DNA from 3 places in the Leucobacter luti genome. Region 3 is predicted to be linked to each of the others. Evidence: predicted binding sites of a transcription regulator. Region 3 holds the regulator's gene; each other region holds the start of a gene.
What was found. Region 3 encodes HrcA, which represses chaperone genes, less so after heat shock. Its sites were predicted from a motif close to TTNGCACTCGNNNNNNNCGAGTGCNAA; they were not measured.
Positions count from the first base shown of each region.

Region 1: groES (co-chaperone GroES) is a predicted target of HrcA. The motif match lies at 5,279-5,305, and genes of this name have one in related genera.
Region 2: groL (chaperonin GroEL) is a predicted target of HrcA. The motif match lies at 1,492-1,518, and genes of this name have one in related genera.

Region 1 covers NZ_CP080492.1:2,855,827-2,866,359, forward strand. The annotation lists gene tsaB (tRNA (adenosine(37)-N6)-threonylcarbamoyltransferase complex dimerization subunit type 1 TsaB) at 1-515, shown strand, start outside; gene rimI (ribosomal protein S18-alanine N-acetyltransferase) at 512-991, shown strand; gene tsaD (tRNA (adenosine(37)-N6)-threonylcarbamoyltransferase complex transferase subunit TsaD) at 988-2,115, shown strand; gene K1X41_RS12870 (hypothetical protein) at 2,221-2,721, shown strand; gene K1X41_RS12875 (class I SAM-dependent methyltransferase) at 2,907-4,190, opposite strand; gene K1X41_RS12880 (DUF4190 domain-containing protein) at 4,194-4,571, opposite strand; gene K1X41_RS12885 (DUF4190 domain-containing protein) at 4,585-5,106, opposite strand; gene groES (co-chaperone GroES) at 5,385-5,681, shown strand; gene rarD (EamA family transporter RarD) at 5,782-6,705, shown strand; gene guaB (IMP dehydrogenase) at 6,778-8,280, shown strand; gene K1X41_RS12905 (GuaB3 family IMP dehydrogenase-related protein) at 8,453-9,574, shown strand; gene K1X41_RS12910 (SURF1 family protein) at 9,638-10,174, shown strand; gene K1X41_RS12915 (hypothetical protein) at 10,171-10,533, shown strand, end outside.
Region 2 covers NZ_CP080492.1:2,622,335-2,632,867, reverse strand. The annotation lists gene groL (chaperonin GroEL) at 1-1,419, opposite strand, end outside; gene K1X41_RS11745 (LytR C-terminal domain-containing protein) at 1,609-2,379, opposite strand; gene K1X41_RS11740 (heme/hemin ABC transporter substrate-binding protein) at 2,829-3,956, opposite strand; gene K1X41_RS11735 (FecCD family ABC transporter permease) at 4,166-5,230, shown strand; gene K1X41_RS11730 (heme ABC transporter ATP-binding protein) at 5,227-6,045, shown strand; gene K1X41_RS11725 (HtaA domain-containing protein) at 6,055-9,522, opposite strand; gene K1X41_RS11720 (S-layer homology domain-containing protein) at 9,732-10,533, opposite strand, start outside.
Region 3 covers NZ_CP080492.1:149,945-160,477, forward strand. The annotation lists gene lepA (translation elongation factor 4) at 1-1,330, shown strand, start outside; gene K1X41_RS00705 (DUF1990 family protein) at 1,327-2,565, shown strand; gene hemW (radical SAM family heme chaperone HemW) at 2,588-3,814, shown strand; gene phnE (phosphonate ABC transporter, permease protein PhnE) at 4,021-5,763, opposite strand; gene phnC (phosphonate ABC transporter ATP-binding protein) at 5,760-6,563, opposite strand; gene K1X41_RS00725 (inositol monophosphatase family protein) at 6,526-7,413, opposite strand; gene K1X41_RS00730 (phosphate/phosphite/phosphonate ABC transporter substrate-binding protein) at 7,416-8,456, opposite strand; gene hrcA (heat-inducible transcriptional repressor HrcA) at 8,679-9,716, shown strand; gene dnaJ (molecular chaperone DnaJ) at 9,781-10,533, shown strand, end outside.

The sequences.
Region 1 (10,533 bases), 700 kb from region 3:
CCGAGGCCATCGGTGGCCTGCTCGCGGCGGTGTTCAGCGAGAGCGGCGTCTCTCCTGCGCGCGTCACGGGTGTGATTGCCGGGGTTGGCCCCGGCCCGTTCACCGGGCTCCGCGTGGGCATCGCTGCCGCGCACGCCTTCGCGCTCGGCCGCGGAGTCCCGCTGCTGCCGCTTGAGGGGCATGAGGCAGTCGCGCTCGAAGCGCTCGAATCCGGTGCAACGGCTGGTGTGCGGGTGGTGCAGGATGCGCGCCGGCGTGAGCTGTTCGTTACCGAGTACTCGGGGCTCGACTGGGCAGGCATTCCACAGCGCAGCGCTGGCCCTGGCCTGGTCACGCGCATGGCGTACGAGCCGGTGCACAACGAGCTCTGGCCGGAGCGGATCCCTGGCGCTGGTCTGGTGCGTCTCGCAGCCCGCCGGCTCGTCTCGGGCACCGAGTTTGCCGACGACCGTGCACGCTATCTACGCGCTCCTGACGTGGCGCAGCCCACAGCGCCGAAACGGGTCAGCACATGAGCGAGCAGGAGTCCCTGACCCCGCTCAAACTGCGTCCCGCGACACTCGACGATCTCGATGCGATCTGGGCGATTGAGTCTGCAGTCTTCGCATCCGACGCGTGGAGCAAAAGTCTGCTGCGAGAGGAACTGATCGCCGATCACCGCTGTTACCTCGTGCTTGAGTCTGCTCTGGGGGCCGTCGAGGGATATGGCGGCCTGCTTCTCGTCGGTTCTGAAGCTGATGTGCAAACGATCGCGGTGACGCCAGCGGTGCGGGGCACGGGGCAGGGGCGCCGGCTGATGCTCGCGCTGATTGAGGAGGCCGCGCAGCACGATGCGACTGAGATGTTTCTCGAAGTGCGTGCCGATCACCCGATCCCGCAAGCGCTGTACGCCTCGCTTGGGTTTGCGGAGATCGGGATCCGCCCCCGCTATTACCAGCCAGATGGCGTCGATGCGATCGTCATGCGGCTCGACCTCAAGGAAACTCGATGAGTAACACCGCGCCCGGTACGGGGATTGCCCCAGCAGGACGATCACACGGCACAGAGCCGCTCGTGCTCGGCATCGAAACCAGCTGTGATGAAACTGGTGTCGGAATTGTGCGCGGGCGGACCCTGCTGGCGAACGCCATAGCTTCGTCGATGGACGAGCACGCGCGCTTTGGTGGAGTGGTGCCCGAGGTGGCGGCGCGAGCGCATCTCGAAGCGATGACCCCGACGATTGAGCGCGCGCTTGCAGAAGCCGGTGTCAGGTTGGAAGAGCTGGACGCCATCGCTGTGACGAGCGGGCCCGGCCTCGCCGGCGCGCTTATGGTGGGGGTCTCGGCCGCGAAGGCCCTCGCGATTGCTCTGGACAAGCCGCTGTACGCCGTGAACCACCTGGTCGGGCACGTCGGAGCCGATCTGCTGCAGGGGGAAGGGCTGCGGCCCGCAGTCGGCCCCGTGGGTGAGTTTGAGCTGCCAACTGTCGCGCTGCTCGTTTCGGGCGGCCACACCTCGCTGCTCCTCGTGCGAGACCTGGTGAGTGACGTTGAGCTGCTCGGCGAGACAATTGACGACGCGGCAGGAGAAGCGTTCGACAAGGTCGCACGGCTACTGGGCCTGCCATACCCTGGGGGCCCGCATATCGACCGGGTCGCGGCCGAAGGCGATCCCGCGGCGATTCGGTTCCCTCGGGGGTTGTCGCTGCCAAAGGACATGGCTCGGCACCGATACGACTTTTCCTTCTCAGGACTGAAGACGTCAGTCGCTCGCTGGGTGGAGAAACACGAGGCAACGGGGGAGCCGCTGCCTATTGCCGATGTGGCCGCAAGTTTCCGCGAAGCGGTCGCCGACGTGTTGCTCACCAAAGCGCTCGCCGCGTGTCAGGACCTTGGCGTGCCGCGGCTCTTGCTCGGTGGCGGCGTGGTTGCGAATGCTCGGATCCGCGAGCTTGCCGCGCAGCGTGCGGAGGCTGCGGGTGTCACGCTGCGTGTCCCGCCGCTCGCCCTGTGCACGGACAACGGGGCAATGATTGCGTCGCTTGGCGCGCAGCTCGTGGCCGCGGGTCACGCGCCGTCGACGCTCCACTTCGGGGCGGATTCAACGCTCCCCGTGCAACAGATCCAGGTCACTTGATCGCTCTCTCCGGGGCGTCATCCACCTGAAGTTCTTGGACAGAATTCGTTTTTTCTTCGAATAGCGGACGTTTTATTCGCGTTTCGCGTCAGAACCTCCGTAGGCTTGAGTGAAATCAGCGGCAGTTTCGGTGTCGCTCCCGTCGAAACAGAGGAACTCATGTCCGAGAATTTGCCCGGTAACGATCCCAATTTGCCCCCTGTCCCGCCCCAGGCCCCGGCTGCGCCGCAGGCTCCTGCCGCGTACGGCCAGTCCCCGCAGGGCGGCTACGCTCCGGTCGCCGCACAGCCCAAGGGCCTCGCGCTCTCGGGCATGATCCTCGGCATCGTCGGACTCGTCGCTTCGGTCGCGCTGTTCTTCGTGCCCGGCTTTGGCCCACTGCTCGGCGTTGTGGGTGTGATCCTCAGCATCATTGCCCTCGTGAAGAAGCAGTCGAAGGGCATGGCAATCACCGGCCTCATCACCGGTGCGCTGGCGATTGTCATTGGCGTCATCGTCTGGATCGGCATCATGGTTGCGGCCTCTCAGATCGCGAACGACCCGGATCTGCAGCAGCAGCTTGAGCAGCAGCTGGAGCAGCTGGAGCAGGATCAGTCCAACAGCTAGCAGTGCGCGAGTGCTCGCGCGGTGACGTGCGTGCAAAGAAACAGGCGGGTCAGAGCTTTCGTTCTGGCCCGCCTGTTGCGTTGGTGCCGAAAGCACTGAGCCGCGCTTTGCTCGCGCGGTCCCCGTTCGGCTCGCTCGGCTCCCGCCGGGAACTCGAGGCCGCGGCAGGCGCGCTGCCCCGCCCGTTAGGCTCGTTCGGCAAGCAGCGCGACGTGAGCTCCTGCCACGCGTGTGAGCACCAGCGTGGCTGAGTGCGGACCGCGCAGCTTCAACCGGGTGCGGAGGGCCGCAGGATCCACATCGGCCCCGCGCTTCTTGATCTCGAGGGTGCCAATACCGCGGTCTGCGAGTGCGCGCCGCAGATCTTTCTCGCGCACAGGCAACTCGTCGATGATTCTGAACGCGGCTGCGAACGGAGTGGGAAGCAAGCGATCCGACGTGAGGTACGCGATACCATCGCTCAGCATTCCGGCTCTGAGGCGGTCCGCGAGGAGGCCGATCAGGCGGGCCCGAATCACGGCGCCGTCAGGTTCGTAGAGATACTCTCCGAGCGCTCGCTGCGGTGCGTCCGCGCTGTCCTCGCCTGCACTCAGCTCTGCGGACTCCGTGCCCCGGATCACGAGCGCTGAGCGCGTGATTCCGTGGCGAGCGAGCGCGCCAAACCAGAGCCCCGTTTCCACCACGTGTCCGTCGACCGAGACCCACTGGGCCTCGGCGGTGTCCGGGATGAGTTCCCGGTCGAGGCCGGGGCCAAGCTTGATCCCCGTGGGGAGCTGGTTCGCGAGCTCGAATGCGTAGCTCAGCGAGGGCGAATAATCGTCAGGAGACGCGATGCGACGGGTGTCGCTGTGGCCTGCGGTGCGCCGAGCGGGGTCGAGAAAGACGCCATCGGCGTCGCCGGGACCCACATACTCGGCGTCGCCGACTCGGACCGACGGAGTCGGGAGACGGTGGTGTGCGGCGGTGACGCCCAGGTTATGCTCTGCGACGCGCGCGGTGAACGGGTCGATCTCGACCGCGAGCGGTGCGATGCCCGACCCGAGCAGCGCGATCGATTCTGCGCCGATCCCGCAGCCGAGATCCGCGACCGTGGTGCAGCCGGCCGCGCGATAGCGCGCGGCATGGCGCAGGGCAACGATTCCGCGCGTTGCTTGCTCAAGCCCGGAAGGGGTAAATAGCAGCGACATCGCGAGGTCGCCGAACTTTGGCCGCGCTTTGAGGCGCAGCATCGCCTGTGTCAGAACCGCTGCCGTGTGTTCTGGGCTCAGCCCGGTGCGGCGCAGGAGCGTGTTCAGTTGAGTCGGATCTGCTCCGCCTGCAAGCTCACCCGCGGTGCGATTGAGCGCGTCGAGGCCGGCTGTCTCAAACAGGAAATCCCACCCGGGGGGAGTGGTGTGCTCCGGAGCGGGTGCTGCGCTACCCCGCGCAGTGGGCGCGGTGGAAGACGCTCGGTGCGTACGGTGGTTCACTAGCTACGCAACCGCGGAGCTTGCGGCGGCGACGACTCCGACCCAGATGATGAACGCGATGAAGAGCACCCAGAACGCGATCTGGATATAGCCGAGCACGAGCGCCGCAATTGCGAGCCCGCGACCGCCCTCGCCTGTGCGTCTGATCTGATTCAGACTGATGTGACCGAGCACCACCGGAACAACAAATGGCGCGAGGAATGCTGCGATCAACGCGAGGATCGAAAGCGTGTTGGTTTGCGGCGCCTGCACGGGTACCGCGTACGGCACGTAGTAGGGCGCGCCGTTTTGGTACGTACCCTGCTGGTACGCGCCATTGGGCGGTGCGTACTGCGGAGGCTGCGCTGATTCAGCCTCCCCGTACGGTCGATCCTGGCTCACGGCTGCCCCGGCTCTAGTAGTTGTAGCCGAAGCTCGACGCGGAATCCGCAATCGAACCAATCATCAGCATGATGAAGCCGACGTAGAGCACCATGAAGACCGCAATGAACGCGAACCACGCGTAGCTGATAATCAGGCCGGTGAGCGCGATCCCGCGCCCGGAATCACCGGTGCGCTTGATCTGGCTCAGACCCATGTGACCGAAAACGATGCCGGCGACCGGGGCAATGAAGGCCAGGATGATCGACAAGAATGCGAAGGTGTTGGTCTTATCAAGCGTCGTACCCTGCGGCACTGACGCCGCGGTCTGGCCCGCGCTGTATGCGGGCTGCGCATATGCGGGAGCGGGCTGCCGCTGCTGCTGAGGTGCCTGCTGTGCGAACGGCTGCTGCGCAGGGGCTTGCTGAGGCTGACCCGGGAACGGGGGCAGCGGGACTGTTGGCTGTGCCGTTTCCGATGCTGGCGAGCCTGCCGGGACGTAGCCGGGCTGCTGAGGCACGTTCGCGCCGGGTTCGGGGTGCTGTGGCGTCGACATGTGATCTCCTTGGGGCCGTTCGAAGCGTGGGATACCGCCCGCGGTCCCATCGCCGTGTTGTGGTGCCAGTCTATCGTCGCGGCCTGACACTCACATGGACTCGCGCCGTGAATCGATCGATTCTGCACGCTCCCCTCAAATCCTCCACGTTCGCTTCGAGCGATCGGTGCGATTGGCACTCCCCTTGCACGAGTGCCAACGAGAGTCCTAGACTCTGCTGTAGACGCGCTCGCATCGGGCGGGCGCGAGAACGTTCGCACACTGGAAAGAGGTCAACTGTGTCGGTTGCCATCAAGCCGCTCGAGGATCGCATCGTTATCAAGCAGGTCGAGGCCGAGCAGACCACTGCGTCCGGTCTTGTCATCCCTGACAGCGCCAAGGAGAAGCCCCAGGAGGGCGAGGTCGTCGCCGTAGGCCCCGGCCGCGTTTCCGATAGCGGAACCCGCATCCCGCTCGATGTCGCTGTCGGCGACATCGTCATCTACTCGAAGTTCGGCGGCACCGAGGTCAAGGTCGGCGGAGACGATTACCTCGTGCTCTCTGCCCGCGACATCCTCGCGGTCGTCACGCGCTAATCACACGTGTGCAACGGGCTCCCCAGTCTTCGGACTGGGGAGCCCGTTCACGTTTGTGGAGTGGGCAGTGCGAGGTCCCGAGCGGGAGTAGACTGAATCGGTGAAGCAGACTCGCGCAGGATTGGGATACGGACTCGGCGCTTACCTGCTCTGGGGCACATTCCCGTTCTATTTCGGCTTGATCGCCATGGTGAACCCGCTCGAAGTCGTGCCGTGGCGAGTTGGCGCGACACTCGTGTTCTGCGCCATTCTCGCGACACTCACCCGGCGCTGGGGGCAGGTCGTTCAGATCCTGCGCACACCGAAACTCCTCGGGTGGTTCGCGCTCTCCGCGGTGCTGCTCTACGCCAACTGGCAGATTTTCGTGATCGGGGTGATGAGCGGACATGTCATCGAGACATCTCTCGGCTATTTCATCAATCCACTCTTCACGATCCTGATCGGGGTTGCGGTACGTGGTGAGCGGCTCACGCGCCTGCAGTGGATCGCGGTCGCCATCGCGACAGTCGGCGTTGTTATCGCCGCGGTCGCCTATGGCTCCTTCCCGTGGATCGCGCTTGGCCTTGCCTTCACATTCGGGCTCTACGGTGCCGTGCATAAGCACGCGGGCGAATCAGTTGATGGGATCACCGGTCTCACGATCGAAACCCTCACCACAGCTCCGATCGCGGTGGCGCAGATGGCACTCGTTGCGAGTTTCGCGGGACTCACCGCGTTCACGCACGGGCCGGGGATTATGGCACTCGTGCTCTTCAGCGGAGTCATGACCGGGATTCCGCTCATCCTCTTCGGTGAGTCCGCGCGGCGGCTCCCACTCTCGTACCTCGGCTTCCTACAATTTCTCACCCCGATTCTCGGTTTCCTCTACGGCTACTTCGTGATGCACGAGGACGTTTCGACGGGGCGCTGGATCGGGTTTGTCGCGGTGTGGATTGCACTGGTGATCCTCATCACCGACATGGTGTTGCAGCTGCGCCGTTCGCCCGGGGCGCAGCTCGCAACCGGCCCAATTCCCTTAGACTGATGAGGATACGGTGGCCGTATCCCTGGCCGCTTCGTACCCACCGGTCTCCAACCACAACACAGATGAGGTCCCATGGAACAGCGTGATCCCTTCGCATTCACCGGCTTGACCTACGATGATGTGCTGCTGCTGCCCGCGCACACTGACGTCATCCCGAGCGAGGCGGAAACCTCGACGCTGCTGACGCGCCGGATCTCACTGCAGATCCCGCTTGTTTCGGCCGCTATGGACACGGTCACTGAGACACGTATGGCAGTTGCTATGGCCCGCAACGGTGGTCTGGGCATTTTGCATCGCAACCTGTCGATCCAGGATCAGGCCGAAATGGTCGATCGGGTGAAGCGCAGCGAGGCTGGAATGATCACGAATCCCGTGACCACGACTCTGGATGCCACAGTCGCTGAAGTTGACGCACTGTGCGGCGAATATCGCGTATCCGGGCTGCCGGTCGTCGATCCGAACGGTGTGCTCCTCGGTATCATCACGAACCGTGACATGCGGTTCATCGAGATCAAGGATCGCGCAAACGTGCGCGTCTCCGACGCGATGACGAAGATGCCGCTGATTACGGGCCCCGTCGGGATTTCGCGTGAAGACGCCGCGGCGATTTTCCGCAAGCACAAGATCGAAAAGCTGCCGCTTGTCGACGGCGAAGGCCGACTGACCGGTCTGATCACGGTGAAAGATTTCGACAAAGAAGAGCAGTACCCCTTCTCGACAAAAGATGACGCCGGCCGTTTGCGTGTTGGCGCAGCCGTCGGGTTCTTCGGTGATGCATGGAAGCGTGCGGGCCAGCTGGTCGATGCCGGAGTCGACGTCCTCGTCGTTGACACTGCGAACGGCGACAGCCGCGGTGTGCTCGACATCATTGCGAAGATCAAGGCAGACCCCGCATTTGCGGGTGTCGACGTGATCGGCGGCAACGTTGCGACGTATGCCGGTGCACAGGCGCTTGTTGAAGCGGGGGCAGACGCGATCAAGGTCGGTGTCGGCCCCGGGTCGATCTGCACGACTCGCGTTATCGCTGGAGTCGGCGTGCCGCAGGTGACCGCGGTCTACGAGGCAGCGAAGGCAGCAACTCCCGCTGGCGTTCCCGTGATCGCAGACGGCGGGCTGCAGTACTCCGGCGACATTGCCAAGGCCCTCGTCGCCGGCGCATCCTCCGTAATGATGGGTTCGCTGCTCGCCGGCACAGATGAGAGCCCAGGGGATCTCGTCTTCGTTGGCGGCAAGCAGTACAAGAACTATCGCGGCATGGGCTCACTCGGTGCGCTTCAGACGCGTGGTGAGCGCACCTCCTACTCGAAGGATCGCTACTTCCAGGCCGACGTGCCGAGTGACGAGAAGCTGATCCCCGAGGGCATCGAAGGACAGGTGCCCTACCGTGGACCGGTCGGTTCGGTCGCACACCAGATGATCGGCGGACTGCGCCAGTCGATGTTCTACGTCGGCGCACGCACGATCCCCGAGCTGAAGGAGCGCGGGAACTTCGTGCGCATCACCGCGGCGGGTCTCAAAGAATCACACCCCCACGATGTGCAGATGGTGGTTGAGGCACCGAACTACAAGCGATAGATCTCGTTCACGCACGACTGAGCCCCGCCCCGATCACAGATCGGGGCGGGGCTCAGTGCGATGTGAGCTGAACGCCGCAGGCAGCGGCTTCCGGGGTTCACGCCGGGGCTGCCATCGGCGTCCCGTGCGCCCCTCGGGAGGCGCCCAGCAGAACGCCCGATAGACTACTGAGGTGAGCAACGAGATCGAGATCGGCCGCGGCAAGCGCGCACGTCGTGTGTACACCTTCGACGAGATCGGAGTGGTCCCCACCAGGCGCACCCGAGACCCTGAGCTGGTCTCGACGTCTTGGTCGATTGATGCCTTCCACTTCGATATCCCGGTGCTCGGTGCCCCGATGGACTCGGTGATGTCACCGGATTCGGCTATCGCGCTCGGAAAGCTCGGAGGCCTCGGAGTCCTGAACCTCGAGGGGCTGTGGACCCGCCACGACGATCCCGAAACGCTTCTTGCCGAACTCGCGCAGATCACTGACGAGGCTGCAGCGCTGCAGCGGATGCGTGAGCTCTATGCCGCGCCGATCCGCCCTGAGCTGATTCGGGATCGAATCGGCCAGATTCGCGATGCGGGTGTCACCGTCGCGGGTGCGCTCTCACCGCACCGCACTGCGGAGTTCACCGAGACCGTGGTCAAGGCTGGCGTCGATATGTTTGTGATCCGCGGCAACACCGTGTCGGCTGAGCACGTCGCCCGCGAGGGGCGTGAACCACTCAACCTCAAGCAGTTCATCTATGAGCTCGACGTGCCCGTGATTGTGGGCGGCGCGGCGACCTACCAGTCGGCGCTCCACCTGATGCGCACCGGAGCGGCAGGCGTGCTCGTTGGCTTCGGCGGTGGCGCCTCGTCAACGACCCGTGCAACGCTCGGAATTCGCGCTCCAATGGCCTCCGCAATCGCCGACGTCGCTGGCGCGCGCTCGGACTACCTCGACGAGTCGGGTGGACGGTATGTGCACGTGATTGCCGACGGTGGCCTCGGCACCTCGGGTGACATGATCAAGGCGGTCGCCTGTGGCGCCGATGCGGTGATGCTCGGCGGCGCGCTCGCAAAAGCCTCTGACGCGCCCGGTCGTGGGTGGCACTGGGGGCAGGAAGCGCACCACGAAGACCTGCCGCGTGGCCGACGTGCCGCGGTCGCTCCGGTAGCCCCGCTCACCGAGATCCTGAACGGACCGGCACATGTCGCGGACGGCAGCGCAAACCTCGTGGGCGCACTGCGCCGCGCAATGGCGACAACGGGCTATTCCGAACTCAAAGAGTTCCAGCGCGTCGGCCTCGTCTACGCCGAACGCTAGACCGACCGCGACGGCGTCGCACCCGCTGCGCCGCACCCGAGCCGAGAATCGAGAACGCACCAGTTGCCGACACCGTCAAAGCCTGAGTACCTGGGGGAGCCGACCCTCGGTCAGGTGATGCGCCGACCGATCTGGATCCTGGCGCTGCTGTGCGCCTTCATCGTTGCCGGGGCATTCGCCTGGCTCGGCCAGTGGCAGATGGGCATCGCTGTGCGCTCTGGCGACCAGGTGACCGTTGACACCGAGACTCCGCGGACGCTTGCCGAGGTGAGTGACCTCGCGAAGGGAGTGACCGAGGACGCTGCTGGGGTGGTCGTGAACGTGTCAGGCGAATTCGTTCCCGGCGACACCCGCGTGGTCGCCCCGCGCGACAACGCCGGGAAAACGGGTGCGTGGGTGGTGGGTCACCTGATCACGGACCCCCTGAGCGCGCGCACCTCGCCGTGGCGATTGGGTGGGCACCCAGCGAGGCCGCGGCAGAGCGGGCGCTCGTCGCTCTCGACGCAGATCCGGCGCTCACGATGCCACGCGACCTCCAGGGCCGGTATATGCCGCCTGAAGGGCCGCAGGTCCCCGGTCCGAGCGACGATCCGCAGATGATGCGCACGATGATTCCCGCGCACTTCGCGAACGTGTGGGCCGACGTTGATGCTCCCGTCTACTCGGGGTACCTCGTGCTGCACGACGACGGCGACATTCCTGCGCTCCTCGCGAGCGCTGACCTCGACCCAATCGACTCGGTTCCGCCGCTGCCGCCAGAGACGGTGAGCTGGCTCAACGTGTTCTACGCGATTGAGTGGGTCGTATTTGCCGGCTTCGCAGTGTTCTTCTGGTTCCGGCTCACGCGTGATGCGTGGGAGAAGGAGCACGAACTGCAAGAGCTTGAGGCAGAAGCCGCCGCCTCAGGCGCAGGTGATGGCACGGAGGCGGCAGACGATGCCGACGCTTCTGGCACGCGC
Region 2 (10,533 bases), 940 kb from region 3:
TCCGATCGGAAGGTTCGCAACGCGATCGACGACAACGCCGGGCTCGAGGCCTGCGTTGAGCGCGATCTGGCGCAGCGGTGCCTCGATCGCAGCCTGCACGATGCGAGCGCCCACGGCCTCGCTGTCGCTGAGCTCAAGCGCCCCGAATACGTCCTTGCCAGCCTGGATCAGGGCAACGCCGCCACCGGGCAGCACGCCCTCCTCGACAGCCGCCTTCGCGTTGCGAACAGCGTCCTCGATGCGGTGCTTGCGCTCCTTCAGCTCGACCTCGGTAGCCGCGCCAGCCTTGATGACTGCAACGCCGCCTGCGAGCTTCGCGAGGCGCTCCTGGAGCTTCTCACGATCGTAATCGCTGTCGGTGCTTTCAATCTCGCGGCGGATCTGAGCCACGCGGCCCTGGATCGCTTCTTCTTCGCCGCCACCCTGGACGATGGTGGTCTCGTCCTTGGTGATGATGACCTTGCGTGCGGTGCCGAGCATGTCGAGGGTGGTGTTCTCGAGCTTGAGCCCGACTTCCTCGGAGATGACCTGGCCGCCGGTCAGGATCGCGATGTCCTGCAGCATGGCCTTGCGACGATCGCCGAAGCCCGGAGCCTTGACGGCTGCCGACTTGAAGATGCCGCGGATCTTGTTGAGCACGAGCGTGGCGAGCGCTTCGCCCTCGACGTCCTCAGCAATGATGAGCAGCTGCTTGCCCGACTGGATGACGGGATCAACGACGGGGAGCAGGTCCTTGATGTTGGAGACCTTGCCATTGACGATGAGGACGTAGGGATCCTCGAAGACAGCTTCCTGGCGATCCGCGTCCGTGACGAAGTATGCGGAGAGGTAACCCTTGTCGAAGCGCATGCCTTCGGTGAGCTCAAGCTCGGTGCCGAAGGTGTTCGACTCCTCGACCGTGACAACGCCTTCCTTGCCGACCTTGTCGATGGCCTCGGCGATCAGCGCACCGATCTGCTCGTCAGCGGCAGAGATGGACGCGGTCGCGGCGATCTCGGCGGTGGTCTCGATCTCCTTGGCGTTCTCGAGAAGCTTCGCGGTCATGGCTGCAACAGCCTTCTCGATGCCCTTCTTGATTGCGATGGGATCGCTGCCGGCAGCAACGTTGCGCAGGCCCTCGCGCACGAGCGCCTGAGCGAGAACGGTAGCGGTCGTGGTGCCGTCACCTGCGACGTCGTCAGTCTTCTTGGCGACCTCCTTGACCAGCTCAGCGCCGATCTTCTCGTACGGGTCGTCGAGCTCGATCTCCTTGGCGATGGAGACGCCGTCGTTCGTGATCGTGGGGGCGCCCCACTTCTTCTCGAGGACGACGTTGCGACCGCGCGGGCCGAGCGTCACCTTCACGGCATCAGCGAGAATGTTCAGGCCTCGCTCAAGCCCACGACGTGCTTCCTCATCAAACGCAATGATCTTTGCCATGTAATTCGCCTCTCCTGGACGTTCTGGTAGTGGTGAGCAGCACACCGACGCCGTGCGTCGATGCGCGAAGCTTTAGCACTCAGCCGATTCGACTGCTAACACCAATCTTGGCACTCACAAGGGGTGAGTGCAAGCGGTAACGCTCGCGCACAGCGAACAGGGAGGGACATCTCAGTCCATGGGGCGAGCTTAGGAAGTGGCAGCGGCCGGATCGGTGGCGAGACCGGTCGCAGGATCGATCGGGAAGCCTGTTGCAGGGTCAATTTCCCAGCCGGTAGCCGGATCGATTTCTGGTGTTCCCTCGGGCACGGTTTCATTGCCCATGCTGATCTCGCCGCCCGGAGTTGCGGCAGCAGTCGCCGTCATCTCCGCAGCCTCTGCGAGGCCGGGGCCCTGATAGTCGGCACCGAGCAGCACCACGAGCTTCGCGTTATACGAGTCGTAGTCGGAGGTCGTGTACGTCGACAACCCCCCGAGTTTCGCGGCAAGGCCCGCAGCGGCGGGAGCATCCGCTGGATCAGAGTAGAACACTGCGGAGATCTCGACGTTGGATTCGGCAGCGCTTCCGGAGAAGAGGATCGAGCCCCACTTTTCGGTGGAGATGATCTGGTCGAGCGCAGCCGCGAGGTTTTCAGTAGTGGTGCCATTCAGGATCGCAACTGTCGCGTCCGGATCCAGCTTCGCCTCGGGTGCGCTCTGCTCAGCGGTTGAGCTGGGCGACGTGCCGGAGATCGGAAGCTTGCCCGAGTCACCGATCGTGTGCACGGTCAACACCCCAAGCGTTGTCAGCACAGCAAAGCCGAGCAGCGCAGCAATAATGTACTGCCACGTGTAGCGGGGCCGAGCGGTGACGCGGTGCGCGCCAACTCGGCCGGTGCGCTCGACCCGGTCGAAGCGATCTTCGGGGTAGTCCTGGCGGGTCCCACGACGCACTCCAGCGTCTTCGGTCCTCTTCGCCACGAATTTCCCCTCGGTTAGGTGCTCATCATCACCGCGGAGATACCGCAGGATCAGCCACTAGAGTACAACGCCGTTCCTGCCAGAAGCGTGGATGTAGCACAGAGCACAGTTTCGAGTGCCGCATCTGGCCCCAAATCGCGCATGGTGACGCGGGTTCATGTGCCTCCCCCGAGGACGCTGCCGCGCGTTCATCGGATACAGGACACACGCGCGTCGAGCGCAAGCTTCTCTGGACTCCACCCGCCGGTGAGACGCATGACGATTTCCGGCACTGAATTTGCGCAACGCTGACGCAGCGCGGCAACGCATCACTCTTCTGGCTCAGTCCCTCGGCCGGACGCGAGGCCGGTCGCGAGGCCGCCTCCAGCGCGGAATCGCAGACTGATTCACTGTCCGCAGCGCCCCGCAGAACGGCGGCAACGCGGGTTCATGCGGGGTGAAACGGCACGTTACTTGAGCGAATCCGGTGCGTAGATCGCTCGGGCAAGACCGTCGATCACGTCCGGGATGCGGGTACCTCCTGCGAACAGGAGCGTGTCATCCACATCAATGATCCTGCGATTCTTGCCCGCCGTGGTGAGCGCGATACTCGGCTGGGCCGCCAGCAATCCATCGACCCCGCCAGCACTCTCGAGCCCCTTGGTCATCACGAGGATCACATCCGGGTCAATCGCGATCAGTGCCTCGTCGGTCATGGGCTTCTCACCCTTCCACCCGATCTCTTCGGCGACGTCGAGCGCACCGATCGATCGAATCAGGCTATCCACCCCGCTGCCTTCACCAAAGAGGTAGTAGATCCCAGCGGTGCCGCGGACGTAGAGGAACGCGACACGCGGCAGCTTCTCAGCGTCTGCCGGCAACAGTTTCGCGACCTCTGCTTCTTTGTCCGCAATCGCTTGTTTCAGGGTCTCGATGAGCGGGGGTGCCGCGGAGCCGACCCCCAGTGCGTCGGCAACCTGCTGCGCAGTCTCGTAGGTTGTTTCAGCATCGACCGATCGTTCAACGGTGATCACCGGGATCCCGGCATCACGCAGTTGCAGCACGACGTCTACTGGGCCGATGCTGCCGTCCGTGAGAATCACCGTTGGGCTCAGTGCGAGCACGCCCTCCGCGTCAATCGAGTGGCCGTCTTTCGTGACGACCGGGAGATCCTCGGCTCCTGGGAAGTTGGTCGAAATGTCGCGCCCGACAAGCTGATCAGACAGTCCGTACGCGTGCACGAGTTCGCCGAGCGATCCACTCAGCGAAAGCGCGAGCACCCGTGAGGTGTCAGTCACTGTGATTTCAGTGTCCCCGGTGCGGTCGTGTGAGGTGACCGTGACCGGCAGCTCGGGTGCGGGCGGGTCGGGAAGTGGGGCGATCGACGGGCCACCGATGCGCGCGGTCGAGGGGCCCTCAACGTTGCTCGGATCCGCCACCGGAGTGATCTCAGACAGCGGGGGAAGCGCGACCGCTTCACTCTCAGTGCCCGAAGTGGAGGACGCGGGGGTCTGACATGCCGCGAGTCCCAGGCTCAGCAGGGCGATCGTGGCTAGGGCGAGTGTGCGTCGCGCACGCATGCCGCGAGTCGAGTGCATGGGGTCCCTTCAAAGTCGCTCGGCGCCGATCGGAAACGTATACCAGGCCACGCGACGACACTGGATATTTCCCGAGCACACCTGAGGTGAGTCTATCCTAGGAAAGGTATGATGAAGGTGAGAGGAAGCCGCGGGGACGTGGCGACCGGAGCGCGTGCGCGCTCGGGCCCCTCCCCCTCGATCCCTCACGAAAGCTGCTCTTCGCGCGCATGACCACCTCCCACAGAACCGCTTCGCGGCACGCCGCAAAGACGACGATCCTGTTCAGCGCCCTCGGCATCGCCCTGATCGCTTCTGTCTTGATCTCGGCGGGAACGGGCCAGCTCGGAATTCCACCGCAGGAGGTCTTAGGATCCCTGCTGCATCGGATCGGGATCGATTGGCTTCCCATGCCGTCGCACCCGGCAGGCGATCAGACCCTGTGGGCGATCCGCTTCCCCCGCGTCGCAATGGCAGCCCTCGTGGGTGCAGGGTTGGCCGTGTCCGGTCTCCTGATGCAGGCAATCTTTGGGAACCCGCTCGCAGAGCCGGGCGTCATTGGCATCTCTTCCGGTGCAGCAGTCGGCGCGGGCCTCGCGATCGTCTTTGGCCTCACCATCTTTGGTGAGTGGACCACCGCGGTGTTCGCGTTTATCTTTGGCCTCGGAGCCACACTTGTGGTCTACGGGATGAGCCGCGCGGAGGGGAAAACTGAGGTGGTCACCCTCGTGCTGACGGGCGTGGCAGTCAATGCGATGGGTGGCGCGGGTATTGCGCTCCTCACGTTTCTCGGAGACACCCAATCACGCGAGCAGATCGTCTTCTGGCAGCTCGGGAGTCTCGCCGGGAGCCGCTGGTCCCAGGTGCTCATCATCGCGCCGATTATCGCGGTGGGCTTGATCGCGGCATACATTGCCGCACGCAAGCTCGATCTGCTCTCCCTGGGTGAGCGGAACGCACGCCACCTCGGCGTAAATGTCGAGCTGCTCCGGATCGTCATGATCTTCGTTGTCGCCCTGCTCGTCGGAGCAGCCGTCGCGTTCGCCGGCATCATCGCGTTTGTCGGGCTCGTGATCCCGCACCTCATGCGCATGCTCCTGGGTCCCGCGCACCTTCCGTTGGTCACCGCGAGCGCACTCGGCGGTGCGCTGCTGCTGACTCTTGCGGATCTCGCAGCGCGCACACTTGTTCCGATGGCAGACATGCCGATCGGTATGCTCACCGCGCTCGTCGGCGGCCCGTTCTTCTTCTGGCTGCTGCGACGAACGCGCAAACGGAGCGGAGGCTGGGGATGAACGCCCGACACATTGCGCTCCCCACGGTCGCCCCGATCGGCGAAGTGGTCTGCGAAGCTGATGCAATCGTGCTCAAGCGTGGCGGACGTGCGCTGCTCGACGGCGTATCGCTCGACGTGCGCGCAGGCGAGGTTCTCGCACTGCTCGGCCCGAACGGTGCCGGGAAGTCTACGCTGCTGAGCGTACTCTCCGGGGACCTGACGCCGGATAGCGGGGAGGCTCGCTTCAGTGGGCGCCCGCTCTCTGAGTGGTCGCTCGGTGACCTCTCGCGGCGACGCAGCGTACTGCTGCAGGACAACCAGCTCTTGTTCCCGTTCACGGTGCACCAGGTTGTTGAGATGGGCCGTGCGCCGTGGCGCCGCACCCCGCGCGAAGACGACGACAATGAGGCGATCGGCGAGGCAATCACGGCCGCAGACATCGGACACCTCGGAAACCGGCGCGTACCGTCACTCTCGGGCGGAGAGCGCGCACGCACCGCGTTCGCGCGCGTGATGGCCGGGCGCACTGGCGTGCTGATGCTTGACGAGCCGACTGCCGCACTCGACCTCGGACACCAGGAAGCGGTGCTGGGGCTCGCGCGCGAGCGAGCGGCCGCCGGGGACGCGGTGCTCGTCGTGCTGCACGATCTGAATCTCGCGGCGGCGTACTCCGATCGCATCGCGCTGCTGCGCGACGGCCGGATTGCCGCGTGCGATGTGCCGGACCGAGTGCTTACTGCAGAAATCGTGAGCGATGTCTACCGCACCCCGGTAGAGGTGATCCCCCACCCCGTAACGGGGCAGGGGATCGTAATGCCGAAGCGCCGCGTGTAGCGCTCGGGCTTATCCCTCCGAAGTGGGATCCTGCGTCGCGGTCGGCTGTGACGCGGCTTGCTCGGAGGCTGTGGCTTGCGGCTTCTTGCGGCCCGCGAGTAGCATGCCTCCGGTGACGCCGATCACGAGCAGGGCGACGCCGCCGATCGCGATCGGGAGCCACGGGATCGCGGGCGCCGCAGTTTCGCCACCGTCGACCGGAGTTACCGGATCGACTGGGTCCGCAGGATCCGTTGGAGCGGTGGGGGCGGGAGTCACGGCAGTCGCTTCACCGAGTGCGCAGCCGGACACCGTGGCGGTGAGGGTGATTGGGTCGAGTTCCTCTCCCGCGACGTAGCTACCGTAGTCGCCGTTGAACGCCGCTGCGCCCTCTGCGGTGAGGCGCGGAACCGCGCTCTGAATGCTGAGTTCGGTGCCGCCGGACGTCACCGCGTCAGCGAGGTCGATCTTCGCAGCGCGTACCGGTGCCGCTGTCGCTTCGCCTCCGGCATCTGCCGAGTCGGTGGCCCCGATGGTGAGGGTCAGGTAGGCGGTGTCGGCGCCGTCGAACTCGAGCACGGGGTCGGCGAGGTCAAGCTTCATTGCGCCATCGTGGCCGGTAAAGTGCACCGCACCCGTGAACCCGATGTTGCCTGATTCCAGATCGCTGGCGAACGCTGCGGTCGCCGTGTCCCAAATAAAGTTCGGAGTTTCGTAGCGCATGTCATCGCTGACGGTCCACTCACCATTCGCGATCGAGCCGCTGATGTACGAACGGAAACTCTCTTTCACGCCCCAGGTCAGTGTGGCTGCGCTCACGCTGCATGCTGCATCGGTGGTCGCGTGGATTGGGGCCGCGGTGGCGGCTGTCGCAGCTGCTGGCACCGCGAGGGATCCGGCTGCGAGCAGACCCGCGCCGAGGATCACTACTGCGCGTCGCGAGACCGCGCTGCCGGGGTGCTGAGTGGTGTGCACGGGTGTTCTCCTTGTGGGGCTGGGGCGCGCCGCGGGCTTCCCGCGAGTGGCACCCATATTACGGGGCGGGGGTGCGTTGCCTGGGCTGAGCTGGGTATCGACGCCCGCGGCTGCGCGCTTTCGCTGCGCAACGACGAGGCCACCCATCGTTCCGGCGATGAGTAGCAGGCCTGCGGACGCTGCCCACCAGACCCACACTGGGCTACTCTCAGTCGGAAGGATCCCAGCAGCTGCCGGTGCTGCCTGTGTCGCCTCGGCCGCAAGTTCCTCGACAGTTTTCTGCTTCGCCGCGGCTTTGGATTTCTTCTCGGGTTCGCGGACCTCAATCACAGCGCCAGCGTCCGTGCTGCCCTGCACAGTGATGACGTACTCCCCCAGCTCGGTGTCCTCGGGAATCGTGCCGAGCCAGCGCAGCGTGCCAGCTGCGTCAGCTCCAGCTGCCTCATCAAGCACGATGGCCCCGGGGTACAGGACCACGAGCGCCTCGCGCTCTTTCGACTCGAAGCCTGCTGCCTCGAACTCAATCTCGCCACCGGGCACAAGCTTCTTGGCATCGGTCAGGATCCGAATCCCCGTCGTCGTCGGCGGCGCTGACGCTGCAGTGCGCTTCAGTGACTCGTTACTCACTGCGGTGCTGCCGTAGCTGACACCGCTGGCCACGCCCACAGTGAAGGTCAAGGGATCTGCAGGCAGCGAGTACTGGTTGCCGCCAGAGGCTCCGCCGGAAAAGCCGCCAGTGACGGGCACTCCGCTCCAGGTGACCTCGCCGTTCGCACCGACGGATTTGGAAGCCGCACCGAGGTTGAGGGTGCCCCATTGCGCACCACCCGAGTAGATGACGGCCGAGTCGGGTCCGGTGACCTGAATCATCGGGTTACTCACGCCCTCCTGCAACAGGCCTTTATGCCCGGTGAAGGAGACGACACCGGAGTACTGCACTGATCCGGTCTGAGTTGCCGTGTCCCAGCTGCCTCCTGCCGCCTGGGGGAAGAGATACGCTCCCCCGGACCCGCCTACACCTGTCGTGGACACCTCACCTTTGGCGATCGGACCAGTGACATATTTCGCGAAGGCGCTGGAGACACCCCAGCTCAGCGACCCAGCTGCCTGGGCGCCACCCTCACTCGCGTTCGGTGCGGGCACGAGCGGTTTCGGGACAGGCTTCGTCGTGATTGGCTTCGGCTTCGGCTTCGTCGCAGGGGGGACAGGCTTCACATCCTTGGACTCTGCCCCCACCGTAAAGGTGATCGGGTCGAGGCGCTGGCCCTCCTTGTAGTAGCCCTCGAGCATCACGTTTCCGATCTTGGTGAGCGTCGCACTGGCGCCTGCCCAGCGGACTGCACCACCCTTACGCTCAGTGCGCGTCGCGGTCGATAGGTCGATAGTTGCGAGCACGGCCGTGCGCTCGACCCACTTCTCCGCTTTGAAATCGTAGGACTCTGAGTACACCGTCAACTCAGCACGATTCGCGCTCTTCACCGTGATGACGGGATTCTCGAAGCTGAGATCCAGCTGACCGTCGTGACCGTAAAATCGCATTCCGCCCGAGTACTGAACACTTCCAGTCTTCGACTGAGCATTCCATTTCCCGCCTGCGATCTGAGGCAGGTTAAATTTTGTCCCGTCATACTTCGCGGCACCAAGGGTCATGATTTCTCCCTTGGCTATGTCACCTTCAATATAGGCGCGGAATCTGTCCAGCACGCCCCATTGGAGACTCCCGACTTCGGCGACGGCGGCCGGCACCGTTCCATAGAGCTCATCCCACTGATCATTCGTCAGCACGACGTCGCCACGAACAAGAATCGAGTCCACCGTCAGTTCGGAAGCAGTGGGCCACAACACCACGGCGTATGCCGTGTCACGAGTCAGTTCGCCGAGCGAAGCCTTGAGCGTCAGGTCAACTGCACCGTTGACGACGGGAGAAGTCACGGTGCCAATAGGGGTGATAGCCGTCCGGTTGCTTTCAATCCGTTCTTCGTCGAGCTGAGAAAGCATGATGGCGGTAACTTCAGTGACGTCACTCGGCATTCCCGTCACGCTAGCTTGAACCGCCAGGCTGTTCTTCGCCGAGATTTTGGGAACGAGTTTCATTGCGGGCTTCGCCGTCTGAGCTACTCGGTCATCCACCGCCCCTGGGACAGAGGCGGCTTCGCCAGTCGGGGCGACTGGACCAGGAACTTCTGCACCGTCTGCGGGCAGCGGTGACGCGGGGTCTTCAGAGCCGTCGCCGATCGCGGTATTCGGATTCGATTCGTCTGAAGACTCCGAGGGCAGTGCTGGAGTCTCAGGGGCTAGCACGTCCCCAGCATGTTGGACAACACCCGTATCGTCTGCAGCCGTGGGTGGATCATCGGTTGGAGTCAGGAGCTCGCTGGCGTCGGAAGCCGCTCCGATCTCGGCCTGAGAGGCTCCCGCAGCCTCGTCTATGGCGATCGCTGGATCCGCAAACACGCCCCCCGAGAAGAGCGCTGCTGCCACAAGTCCCGCGGCAATTCCACGGAAAGCCCTACGTGCGTACATGCGGCATGCGCTCCCTGATTGCGGCGCACACTGTGCGCATTCGATCCCGCAAAATTACCACGGGAATCGTTGGTTCGTTCCGGTCTCCGGCCCGTTTGGGGGCCACCTGGCGTCGCCACCAGGTCTCGGCTGTGGCAGACAGCGTGGGGTGCTGAGCCGAGCGCACGAGACGCTCAGCCCAACACCCCACGGCCACCGGCACAGGTCTACTACTTCGCCATGGCGTCGTGCCGCGCGAGGAAGGCAGCCGTAGCCTCTCGCGAGATTTGCCACTTCGGTTCGTACTTCGCCTTCCCCGTTGTCTGCTTCACACCAGTCGACAGGCCGGTTGAGTGCATCCAGGCGATTTCCTTGTAGAACTTGCTATTCGGAGTCATGTCCGCGAAAGGCGATACCTTTGGCGCCGCAGGCTTCACGCTGTCGTCGACGCGGTACATGAACGCAGCCATCGCTTCACGGGTGATCTTCGCCTTCGGCTGGAAGTTCACTTTTCCGCCCGGCGCGTTCACTCCCGTGGAGATTCCCTCCGCGGCCATCCAGGCAATCTCCTTGTAGAAGGGGTCGCTCTTCTGCACGTCAGCGAACGGGCTCGTAGACGGTGCTTTGAACTTGGGGTCACCATACTGGCGGTACATGAACGCGGCGACAGCTTCGCGGGAGATCTTCCACTTCGGCTCGTACTTCACGGTTCCGTCACTCTGCGCGACGCCCGTCGTGATTCCGTTGTTGAACATCCAGGAGATTTCAGAGTAGAAATCCTGGCCCTTCTTCACGTCGGTAAATGGCGTTTCCTGCATGACTGCGTCCCAGGTTGCAGCCGGGATCGTCAGCTCGGCGATTCCGTAGAGCGACTCGAGCTCGGGATTCGTGTGACCCTTCCAGGAAACGGCCTCGTACTGCTTGGTGCGGTCCAGCGCCTTCTTCGGCACTACAACGTCAACGGTGGCGGATCCATTGTCGAATTGGCCTGGCTGAACCCACACAGCGCCAAGGCCCTGGTTCGTGCGTGAC
Region 3 (10,533 bases):
GTCTGGCAAAACCGGGGCAGGCGTCGAAGAGCTGCTCGACAGTGTTGTGCAGCGGATTCCGGCCCCCGTTGGCGACCCCGACGCGCCACCCCGGGCGATGATCTTTGACTCGGTGTACGACGCCTACCGCGGTGTTGTCACCTACGTGCGCATGATTGACGGCAAACTCTCACCGCGTGAAAAGGTGCAGATGATGTCGACCGGGTCTGATCACGAAGCGCTTGAGATTGGTGTGTCGTCTCCGGAGCCGACACCAACGAAGGGGCTCGCAGTCGGCGAGGTGGGCTACCTCATTACCGGCGTGAAAGACGTGCGTCAGTCGAAAGTCGGAGACACGATTACTTCGAAGCGCAATCCCGCTTCTGAGGCGCTGCCCGGCTACACCGATCCGAAGCCGATGGTGTTCTCCGGGCTGTACCCGCTCGACGGCAGTGACTACCCGGTGCTCCGTGAAGCCCTGGACAAGCTCAAGCTTGAGGATGCGGCGCTGCAGTTCGAACCGGAAACGTCTGTCGCGCTCGGCTTCGGCTTCCGTTGCGGATTCCTCGGCCTGTTGCACCTCGAGATCGTCTCAGAGCGCCTGCGCCGCGAATTCGACCTCGATCTCATCGCCACCGCGCCCAGTGTGATTTACCAGGTCACCACGGACGATGGCAAAGAAGTGACCGTCACAAACCCTTCGGAATACCCCGACGGAAAGATCGCGAGCGTCCGCGAACCGGTCGTCAAAACTGCCATCCTCGCACCGAAAGACTATGTCGGGGCGATCATGGAGCTGTGCCAGAGCCGACGGGGCAACCTCATGGGGATGGAGTATCTCGGTGAGCGTGTTGAGCTGCGCTACAGCATGCCGCTCGGAGAAATCGTGTTCGACTTCTTCGATCATCTGAAGAGTCGTACCCAGGGCTACGCGAGCCTCGACTACGAGCCGATGGGGGATCAGGAAGCCGACCTCGTCAAGGTGGACATCCTGTTGCAGGGAGAAGCGGTCGATGCGTTCAGCGCGATTGTGCACCGCGACTCGGCTTACGCCTACGGCACGATGATGGCTGAGCGACTGCGCAAATTGATCCCGCGGCAGCAGTTCGAAGTCCCGATCCAGGCTGCAATTGGTGCGCGCGTGATTGCCCGTGAAACGATTCGTGCGATCCGCAAGGATGTCCTTGCCAAGTGCTACGGTGGCGACATTAGCCGCAAGCGCAAGCTGCTCGAGAAGCAGAAGGAAGGCAAGAAGCGCATGAAGATGGTCGGCCGCGTCGAGGTGCCGCAAGAAGCGTTCATCGCCGCCCTTTCGGGGGACGTGGAAGGCAAGGACGCGGCGAAGCGATGAGCGCGGGCCAGCCCCCGCGGCGCCGCAACCACGTCGATATGCCCGTTGCGTACGCGGCAGTCGGCGCATCGCGTGCACCAGATCTGATGCGCTTCCCGCCGAGCGGCAGCACTCCCTACGAGGAGGAGCTGCGCCTGGGGAGTGGGCAGGAACGGTTCCTCCTCGCATCCAGCCTGCTGATGACCTGGGGCGCCCAGCGCGGCGGCGGGTTCACCGTTCGCGAAACTGAGCGCGGCACGGGAGCCACCTATCTCAGCCCGAGCTTCGACGGTGCTGGCATGCCGCAAGCCGCCGGCGAAGTTGAGGAACACTTCGGCCCTGAGGGTGAACCGTACGTGGTTGCCGGAACGACGGCGGTGCTCGGTACGCCGGGAAAGCCTGATCGCGATATTCTCGTGGTGTACACGGTCTCCGAGCCGCGCCGCGTCGGCTTTGCCTGGGGCACGAGAGACGAGGACGGTCCCGTCGGGGAGCAGTTGTTCGCCGTCGAGCTCCGTGACGACGACACCGTGTGGGCGATTTCCCGCGGTTTCCTCGAGGCGCCGAAGAGCGGACTACTGGGACTGCGGGCTCGGGCCGAGGTCAAGCTTGCCGTAGAGGCGGTGCGCAAGCAGCTTGCGGCGCTCGCACCTGGGGCGCAGGCCAACGGCGTGGATATTGATTCCACGGCGACAGCTGCTCCTGAGGATCCCGCCCCCGAATTGCGTGGTACTCCGACAGCGGCAGAGCCGGGGGACGCTGCGGACCCGACGAGCGCTGCCGCACCTGCGGCTCCTTCTGAACCTGCGGACCTTGAGGCGTCTGGGGCTCCTGCCGAGCCTGCTGACTCTGAAGCGTCTGGGGCTCCCGCTGAACCTGCGGACCTTGAGGCGTCTGGGGCTCCCGCTGAGCCTGCTGACTCTGAAGCGTCTGGGGTTCCCGCTGAGTCTGCTGAGCCTGCTGAGCCTGCTGACCCTTCGGTTCCGGTGGAATCCACTCCTGACTCAAGTGCGACTGCCGGTGACACTGCGTCGCGTCAGGATCCGGAGCAGGATGAGGAACAGGAACAGGAACAGGAACAGGAGCTTGTGAGGGAGCACGACTCCGCTCCTGCGGGCTCATCTGAGGACGGCTCGGTCGCAACCGACACCGCAGAGGGATCACAGGCGCCAGAAGCCCCACCGGTTCCAGGTTCAGTCGATACGGCGAACCAACGAGTGACACATAAGCGTCGCCCGGGCACACCCCGTGCGTAACGAATGAGAGCGAGAACCTCCGATGCCGAGCGCACTGCCTGAGGGCGATCCGGCACCTGCGAACGGGGCGTTGCCCGCGAGCGTGTTAGACGGTGCGCAGACACGCCGATTTGGCGTGTATGTGCACGTGCCCTACTGCCGCGTGCGCTGCGGGTACTGCGACTTCAATACCTACACGGCAAGCGAACTCGGGGGCACCCGCCGCGACGAGTACGCGGATCAGGTGGAGTGGGAACTCGCCTTCGGTGCCCGCGTGATGCGCGAGGCTGGGCTTCCCGAGCGCGCGGTGTCCACCGTATTTTTCGGGGGCGGTACGCCAACGCTGTTGCCCGCGAGCGACCTCACTGCGATGCTGAGCAGGATCAAGACCGAGTGGGGTCTCGCACCAGGCGCTGAAGTGACGACCGAGGCAAACCCGGATTCGGTTGACGCGGCCTACCTGCAAGAGCTGGCGGCCGCAGGATTCACACGAGTGAGCTTTGGAATGCAGTCTGCTGTGCCGCATGTGCTCCGCACGCTCGATCGCACGCATCAGCCTGAGCGCGTGCCGCAGGTGGTCGCCTGGGCGCGTGAGGCAGGTTTGCAGGTGAGTGTCGACTTGATCTATGGGACACCGGGAGAGTCGCTAGCTGACTGGGAACGATCTATCGATGCCGCGCTCGTGTGCAATCCGGATCATATTTCGGCATATGCCCTGATTGTCGAATCGGGCACGAAGCTTGCGGCACAGATCCGTCGCGGCGAAGTTGCGCAGCCAGATGAGGATCTGCACGCCGAGATGTACGAGCTCGCCGACGCGCGATTCTCCGCAGCTGGCCTGGGCTGGTACGAGATCAGCAACTGGTCTCGGAGTGCGGACACGCGCTCACGACACAATCTCTCCTACTGGACCGGTGAGGATTGGTGGGCAGCTGGACCCGGCGCGCACAGCCATATCGGGGGAGTGCGGTGGTGGAATGTGAAGCACCCCGGTGCCTATGCCACCCGGGTGAACGAGGGTGTCTCTCCGGCGCATGCCCGTGAGCTGCTGAGCGACACCGCTCGTCGCGAGGAACGAGTGCTCCTCGAAACCCGGATTGTTGACGGTCTGCCCACCCACGTGCTGGATTCCGACGAACGGGCGGTTGTCTCAGCGTTGATCGCCGAGGGGCTCGTCGATGGCCGCGCGGCGATCGGTGGGCGCGTGGTGCCAACGCTGCGCGGACGCCTCCTCGCCGACACCGTGGTGCACCGCCTGCTCGGAGCTTGACAGGCGGCACACTGGCAACGTGTGCCGCGCGGCTTTCTCGGGGCTCGCAGAAGCTGTCGCGGCAGATGCTGCAGAACCTGCCGCTTCTGCAGAACCTGCAGAAGCTGCGAACTGCAGCGAAGGAGACTCCGAGCCGCGACTGAACCCGGCCGCTCCAGCCGTGACCGCAGCAGTTCAGCGCAGCCCCGCAGCCTGAGCTCTCCGGTTCACAAGACCTGCTTCCGTAGCCAAACGGAGAGTCGCTCTGTGGCATATACGGTCAGGAGGATCATAATGATGAGCGCGAGCGTTTGATCGAGCTGCCGCCCCCGAATCGATGCGTCAAGGGCCAACCCGATCCCGCCAGCTCCAACGACCCCCATGATGGTGGCTGAACGGACAAAGACGTCGAAAGTAAACAGCCCGGCCCCGATGATTGCGGGGAAGGCGGTCGGGATGGTGGATGTCACGGTACGTTGCAGCCACCCGGCACCGACAGCGTCCAGCGCTTCGGTAGTGCGTGACAGATCGGTATCTTCGATGGCATCGGCGATGAGCTTGCCGGTGAAACCGATCGCACCAATCGTGAGCGCTAAGACCCCGGCAAGGGGGCCAAGACCCACTGCGACGACGAGCAAGATGGCGAGCATGAGGTCGGGAATGCCTCGCACCACGAGGGTGAGCAGCCGGCTCAGCCGCGCGGCAACCGGGTGGAACGTGGCGTTCTTCGCGGCGATGATCCCGACTGGCAGCGCCAGAATCAGCCCCAGTGTCGCTGCGGCGAGCGCCATCGAGAGCGTCTCCAGCATCAGGGAGAGGTGGGGAGCGAGGTTGGTCACGAAGTCTGGTGGGAACATACCCAGGAGATACGGGCCAATCTCTCTGAGGGCCACGCCTATTTGGCCTGGGCCGAGTCTGAGCATGAGGAAGCTCGTGAGGATCAGCGCGAGCGCACTCCAGCCGAGAATCCACCGGGTCAGCCGATCTGGGCCCCAGCCTGCGCGGATGGGGCCGCCTCTGCGCGCTGGGCGCACGGGAATCGTGAGGGCCGAGGTGGCGTGTGTGCTGGTACTCACGGGGGCTCGTGTCGACATGAGGCGCGCACGTACCGAGAAGGGATTGTGCCGTGCGGGGGCCGATGACCCGAGGATCGCGGTCCGGGCGATAGCGGAGAGCTGCTCGACGAGGAGCACGAGTACGAAGATGATGAGGGCAATTGCGAGCACGCGGGTGTACACCATCTGTCCCAGCACGCGCTGCAGCTCAAAGCCGATCCCGCCGGCTCCGACGAAGCCGAGTATTACCGCGTTTCTCAGGTTGATGTCGAAGCGGTAGAGGCCGAGCGAGATCCAGTTCGACGCGACTTGCGGCAGCACGGCAGCAACGAAGGTCTGCAGTCTGGTGGCGCCCGTTGCCCTGCTTGCTTCCACGATGCCCTCGTCAATTTCCTCGATGCGATCTGCGAAGAATTTGCCGATCATGCCCACCGAGCTGAAGCCCATGGCGAGTACGCCAGCGGTCGGTCCGACGCCGATGGCGCGCACGAAGAGGAGCGCGAGGACGAGCGACGGGATTGCTCGGGTCAGCGTGATCACGAAGCGAGCAATGCTATAGGCCACTGGTCCCGTTGTGGTGTTCCGGGCAGCACACACAGCGAGGGGGATCGCGATCACGACTGCGATGGCAGTGCCAGCTGTCACCATCCAGAGCGTCTCAACTACCGCCTGGACATAGCGCCGCCAGTCAGTGAAGTTCGGTGGCACCAGCCGCTCAAGCAGATCTCTGATCGAATCGAGGCGGCCGAACACGTTCCATGGCGTGAAGTTCGTGTTCCAGAGCGCGGCCAGAAACAGTGCCGCCAGAATGAGTGCGGTGACGACGAGGCGGCGCCGCTGCGCGTTCGGAGGCGGCCGCAGTGCTGCTCGAAGCGGCGCAGGGTCGACGGGTGTCGTCATCGAGCGCTGAGTCATTCGGGTGCCTCCGGTGTGTGTGCGTTCGATTCTTCGGCTCGGTAAATCAAGGCGACGTCGTCTGGTTGCACGTCGCCCGCATCCCGGTCGAATACGATCTGACCCCCGCGGAGCCCGACGATGCGGTCGGCCCAGTCGATCGCGACCTCCACTTGATGCAGACTGCAGATCACGGTGAGTCCGTCTTCCTCACTCACCTGCTGGAGGATGTCCAGTACCTGCCGCGATGATTCGGGGTCGAGCGAGGCGACTGGCTCGTCAGCGAGCAGAAGCTCCGGTTGCTGGAACAGCGCTCGAGCGATCCCCACCCGCTGCTGTTGGCCGCCCGAGAGTGTGCCCGCGCGTTGAAATGCGTAATCAGCGAGCCCGACACGGTCGAGCTGTTCGAGTGCCGCCAATCGCATCCGATTTGGGTACATCAGGAGGCCAGAACGTGGCCCGCGGAGTGTGCCGAGGCCGCCTGCCAGTACGTTTTCAATCGCGCTGAGCCGGCCCACCAGGTTGAAATGCTGAAAGACGAACGCCACGCGCTGGCGGAACTGCCGGAGCTGGCGTCCCCGCATCGCCAGCGGGTCCGTGCCGAGCACTGTCAGATCCCCTGTGCTCGGATCGTGGAGTCGGTTCAGGAGTCGCAACGTGGTTGACTTCCCTGAGCCCGAGAGACCGAGGAGGACAAGACGTTGCCGGTACGGGACTGCGAGGTCGATGCCAGCGAGCGCTGGCACCGCACTCCCGTCAAACGACTTCGTGATGTTGCGGAGGTCAACCGCCAGTTCGGCCGGATGCGTCGTGGCTTCCATGTTTCGTTCCTTTCTCGACGGTGGACTGCGGTGTCGCACCGGTCAGGAGTGGGTGTGCGGCTGCGGCGATCTGATCCGCAACTTGGGGGGAGCGCGCAACCACATAGCTCGGGCCGGCCCACTGGCCGAATCCGGGGGGCGGGGGGTCGAGCACGCGAATGCTGCATCCGACGGCGCTGGCGAGCGCAAACCCTGCCGCGACGTCCCAGGGTTGCGCTGCCCGGAGTTCAAACGCCACACGTGCCCGCCCGGCTGCGACGTGTGCCAGTTGCAGCGCAAACGAACCGCGTCCGCGGACTGGTCCAAGGGCACGCAAGTGCGTGAGGAGCTGGGGCGAGCCTGGGGCGGTGGGTGTTTCACCGACGAAGGGCCAGATCGTCAGCACGCCGGGCTTGCCCTCGTGAGTGTTCGTGTAGGGGAGTGGCGCGTCGTTGATCCAGGCTCCCGTGGTGTCTGCCCAGAACGTTTCGCGCTCGAGTGGGTCATGCACCGCTCCCGCGACGAGCCTTCCAGCGACTTCGACGCCGATCGAGGTGCAAAAGTACGGGATGCCGCTGATGTAGTTGAGCGTCCCGTCAATGGGATCGATGTGCCAGCGCACATCATCATCGCCTCCGGTGCGATGACCGAACTCCTCACCCACAATTGTTGAGCCGGGAAACTCCCGCAGCAGCTGTGCGGAGATTCGCTGCTCCGAGCGACGGTCGATCTCAGTCACCGGGTCACTTGCGCTGCTTTTGTACCTGATGTCGAGGTCGGTGCGGTAGTGGTCCGCGATATCTTCTGAGACAAGCTCCGCCGCGACGCGTGCAGCACTCGCGAGCGCATCAACCAGAGCCGCATCCCGCACGGCTACACCTCCTCGCAGGCCGGCGCACGGGTGATCTTGCACACCTCTCTGAGGGCTTCCCAGTAGCTTTCTTCCTGTGGAATGACGCCCCAGAACACGTCGACGGCGTGGCAAATCTCGCCGTTGGCGGAGTCACTACGCCGGTCTGCTGGACACGCGTTCTGCTCGATAGCGAAGTCCCCGTTGATCTTGAGGACGGCTTCGCTGATGGTCTTCCGAAGCTCCGGATCGAGCTCGGTGGAAATCGAAATTCCCGGGCTCGGAACCTCGGCCCGCCACACCTCGGTGAACTCGTCCGCTCGGTCCAGATACTCGCGGTTGGTGCCAAAAGTGAATACCGCGGCGCACTCCCCGTCGAGCATCGACTGCACCGCGGAAGCGTGATCGCCGATGAAGATAGCGTTGAGGTCCACCTCCGGATCAATACCGAGCTCAAGGAAGCCGGCGGAGGGGAATAGGTAGCCGGTGGCGGAACCCGGGTCGATAAAGCAGACGTCTGCTCCCCGCATGTCAGCCAACCCGGTGATCGCGCTATCAGCACGAACCAGTCCAACCGCAGAATTGTGAGTCTCGGTGGGGGCATCGACCAGGGCGCCAATGGTGTCGATCTGTGCGCCATTGTCGCGTGCCATGATCTGAGCGAACGGCCCAAGCATCACGAGATCGAGGTCCCCGGCAATTGTCGCCTCGACCACTGGGGCAACGTTGGTGGCCTCGAGGATCTCGATCGCGAGCCCAGTTTCCTGCTCGAATAGCTCGGTAAAGATCCGATAGTTGCCGAGCGTCGCCTCAACTGTTTCGGCGGGAACCACGCCGAAGCGAATCGTCTGCGTGCCACCGGCTTCGTCGTTGCTGCTGCAGCCAACGAGTGACACAGCAAGCAATGGCGCAGCAATTGCGGCGATGAGCGGGGTGAGTTTTCGCATCTCAATTTCCTCCTGAACGCTGGGTTCGTCAACGCGGCTGACGGGACGCCGCAAAGGGAGGAGGTCGATGATCTCTGGGGCAAGGCTATCCCCGGCCAGAGCTGCGCCCTTGCCCATCTGTGCACGCTGCTTGCACTTCTGTGCAGACAGCGGTCGTCGCTCTTCGCTGCGTACGGGGGGAGAGCGCGATGCACCTCTCCGGAACTGGTGCTCGCTGGCGACACAGCTGGCGCTCGCTGACGTTTCGGCAGTGCACGGAAACTGCCGGGTCACCTGCGCTAGACTTGGCACTCAGTGATGCTGAGTGCCAAAGATAGTGCGGCGCCGGGAGGAGGGGTCATGGTTTCCGAACGGAGTCTGGCGGTGTTGCACGCCATCGTGAGCGACTACGTCTCCTCCAACGAACCTGTGGGTTCGAAAGCCATTGTTGATCGGCACCAATTCGGCGTCTCCGCGGCGACGATTCGCAACGATATGGCCTTGCTTGAGGACGACGAACTCATCGCCCAACCGCACACCTCGTCCGGCCGCGTACCCACTGACAAGGGGTACCGTCTCTATGTCGATACGCTCGCGAGCGTTCGCCCGCTCACCGGAGCTCAACGCGCGGCGATCGAGCGATTCCTTGGCGAGTCAACCGATCTCCACGACGTTATGGCACGCACGGTTCGATTGCTCTCACAGCTCACGAACCAGGTGGCTGTGGCGCAGTACCCGTCCTTGCGTCGCACCGTTGTGCGCCATATTGACTTGGTGGCGATCGGGGAGGATCGAGTGCTCTGCGTCTTGATCCTGGGTAGCGGAGTCGTCGAGCAACAGGTCGCTTGGTTGCCCGCCTCACAGGTCACTGAAGCTTGGGTGCACGGACTGCGTGAGCGGATCGCGGAGGCTGCGGTGGGTGCTGATGTCGAGGCTGCCGCGGCGGCAATCGGCACGCTGACCGCCCGAATTTCTGAGTGGTCAGAGCCGGGCGAAGCTGATCTGGTTCGCCGCGTTCTCGATGTGGTTGGCTCACAACTGAGCGCGAACCGCACCGATCGGATCGCAGTGGCCGGTGCTGCCAACGTATCGCGTCCCGGCGAGTTCCAGGGTGCGTTGCCCGTGGTGCTTGAAGCTATCGAGGAGCAAGTGACCCTGCTGCGTCTCTTTGACGAGCTGGTGCAGGATGGTCGCGATGTTACCGCGTCGATCGGGCGCGAGAACCTCGCATACGGACTCTCAGCAGCTTCTGTGCTCGCCTCGAGCTACGAAGAAGAAGGAGCGACGGTCGCAAAGCTCGGCGTGCTTGGCCCGATGCGCATGGACTACGCCGGGAACATCGCGGCGGTCCGCGCTGTTGCACGGTACTTGAACCGATTCCTGGGTGAAGAGCGGTAGCCTCGCGCACCGTCAGCATCACCGAACTGTACGAACACACGAACAACCCTGAGGAGTACACCCCGTGGCCGATCACTACGAGACTTTGGGCGTTTCGCGCGAAGCGACGCCCGAGGAGATCAAGAAGGCCTATCGCCGGCTGGCGCGAGAACTGCACCCTGATGTCAACCCCAGCGAGGACGCCTCGGAGCGGTTCAAGAGCGTGACTCACGCGTATGACGTGTTGAGCGATCCTGAGCAGCGGCAGCGGTACGACCTGGGCGGTGGCCAGGGCGGTGCGAACGGCTTTGGCGACATCTTTGAGACGTTCTTCGGAGGCGGTGGCTTCGGCGGCCAGCAGCGCGGTCCACGATCGCGCGCGGAACGCGGCGATGACGCGATGATTCGTGTGGACGTTTCCCTGCAGGATGTCATCTTTGGGGTGCAGCGTGACGTCACCGTGAACACGGCGGTGCTCTGCACCGTGTGCCAGGGGAGCTGCACGCAACCGGGCACTCACCCAGTCACCTGTGATGTCTGCGGCGGTCAGGGCCAGGTGCAGCGCCAGGTGCGCTCACTGTTCGGCAATGTGGTGACGATGCACCCGTGTGGCAGCTGCCAGGGGTACGGCACCATCATCGAGCATCCCTGTGTCGAGTGCGCGGGGAAGGGCCGTGTGCGCGAGCGCCGCACGCTCACCGTCGATGTTCCCTCGGGAATCGATACCGGCACCCGGTTGCAAATGCGCGGTGGAGGGGAAGTTGGCCCCGGTGGCGGCCCCAATGGCGATCTCTTCATTGAGTTCCGTGTCATGCACCACGATATCTTCAGCCGCGAT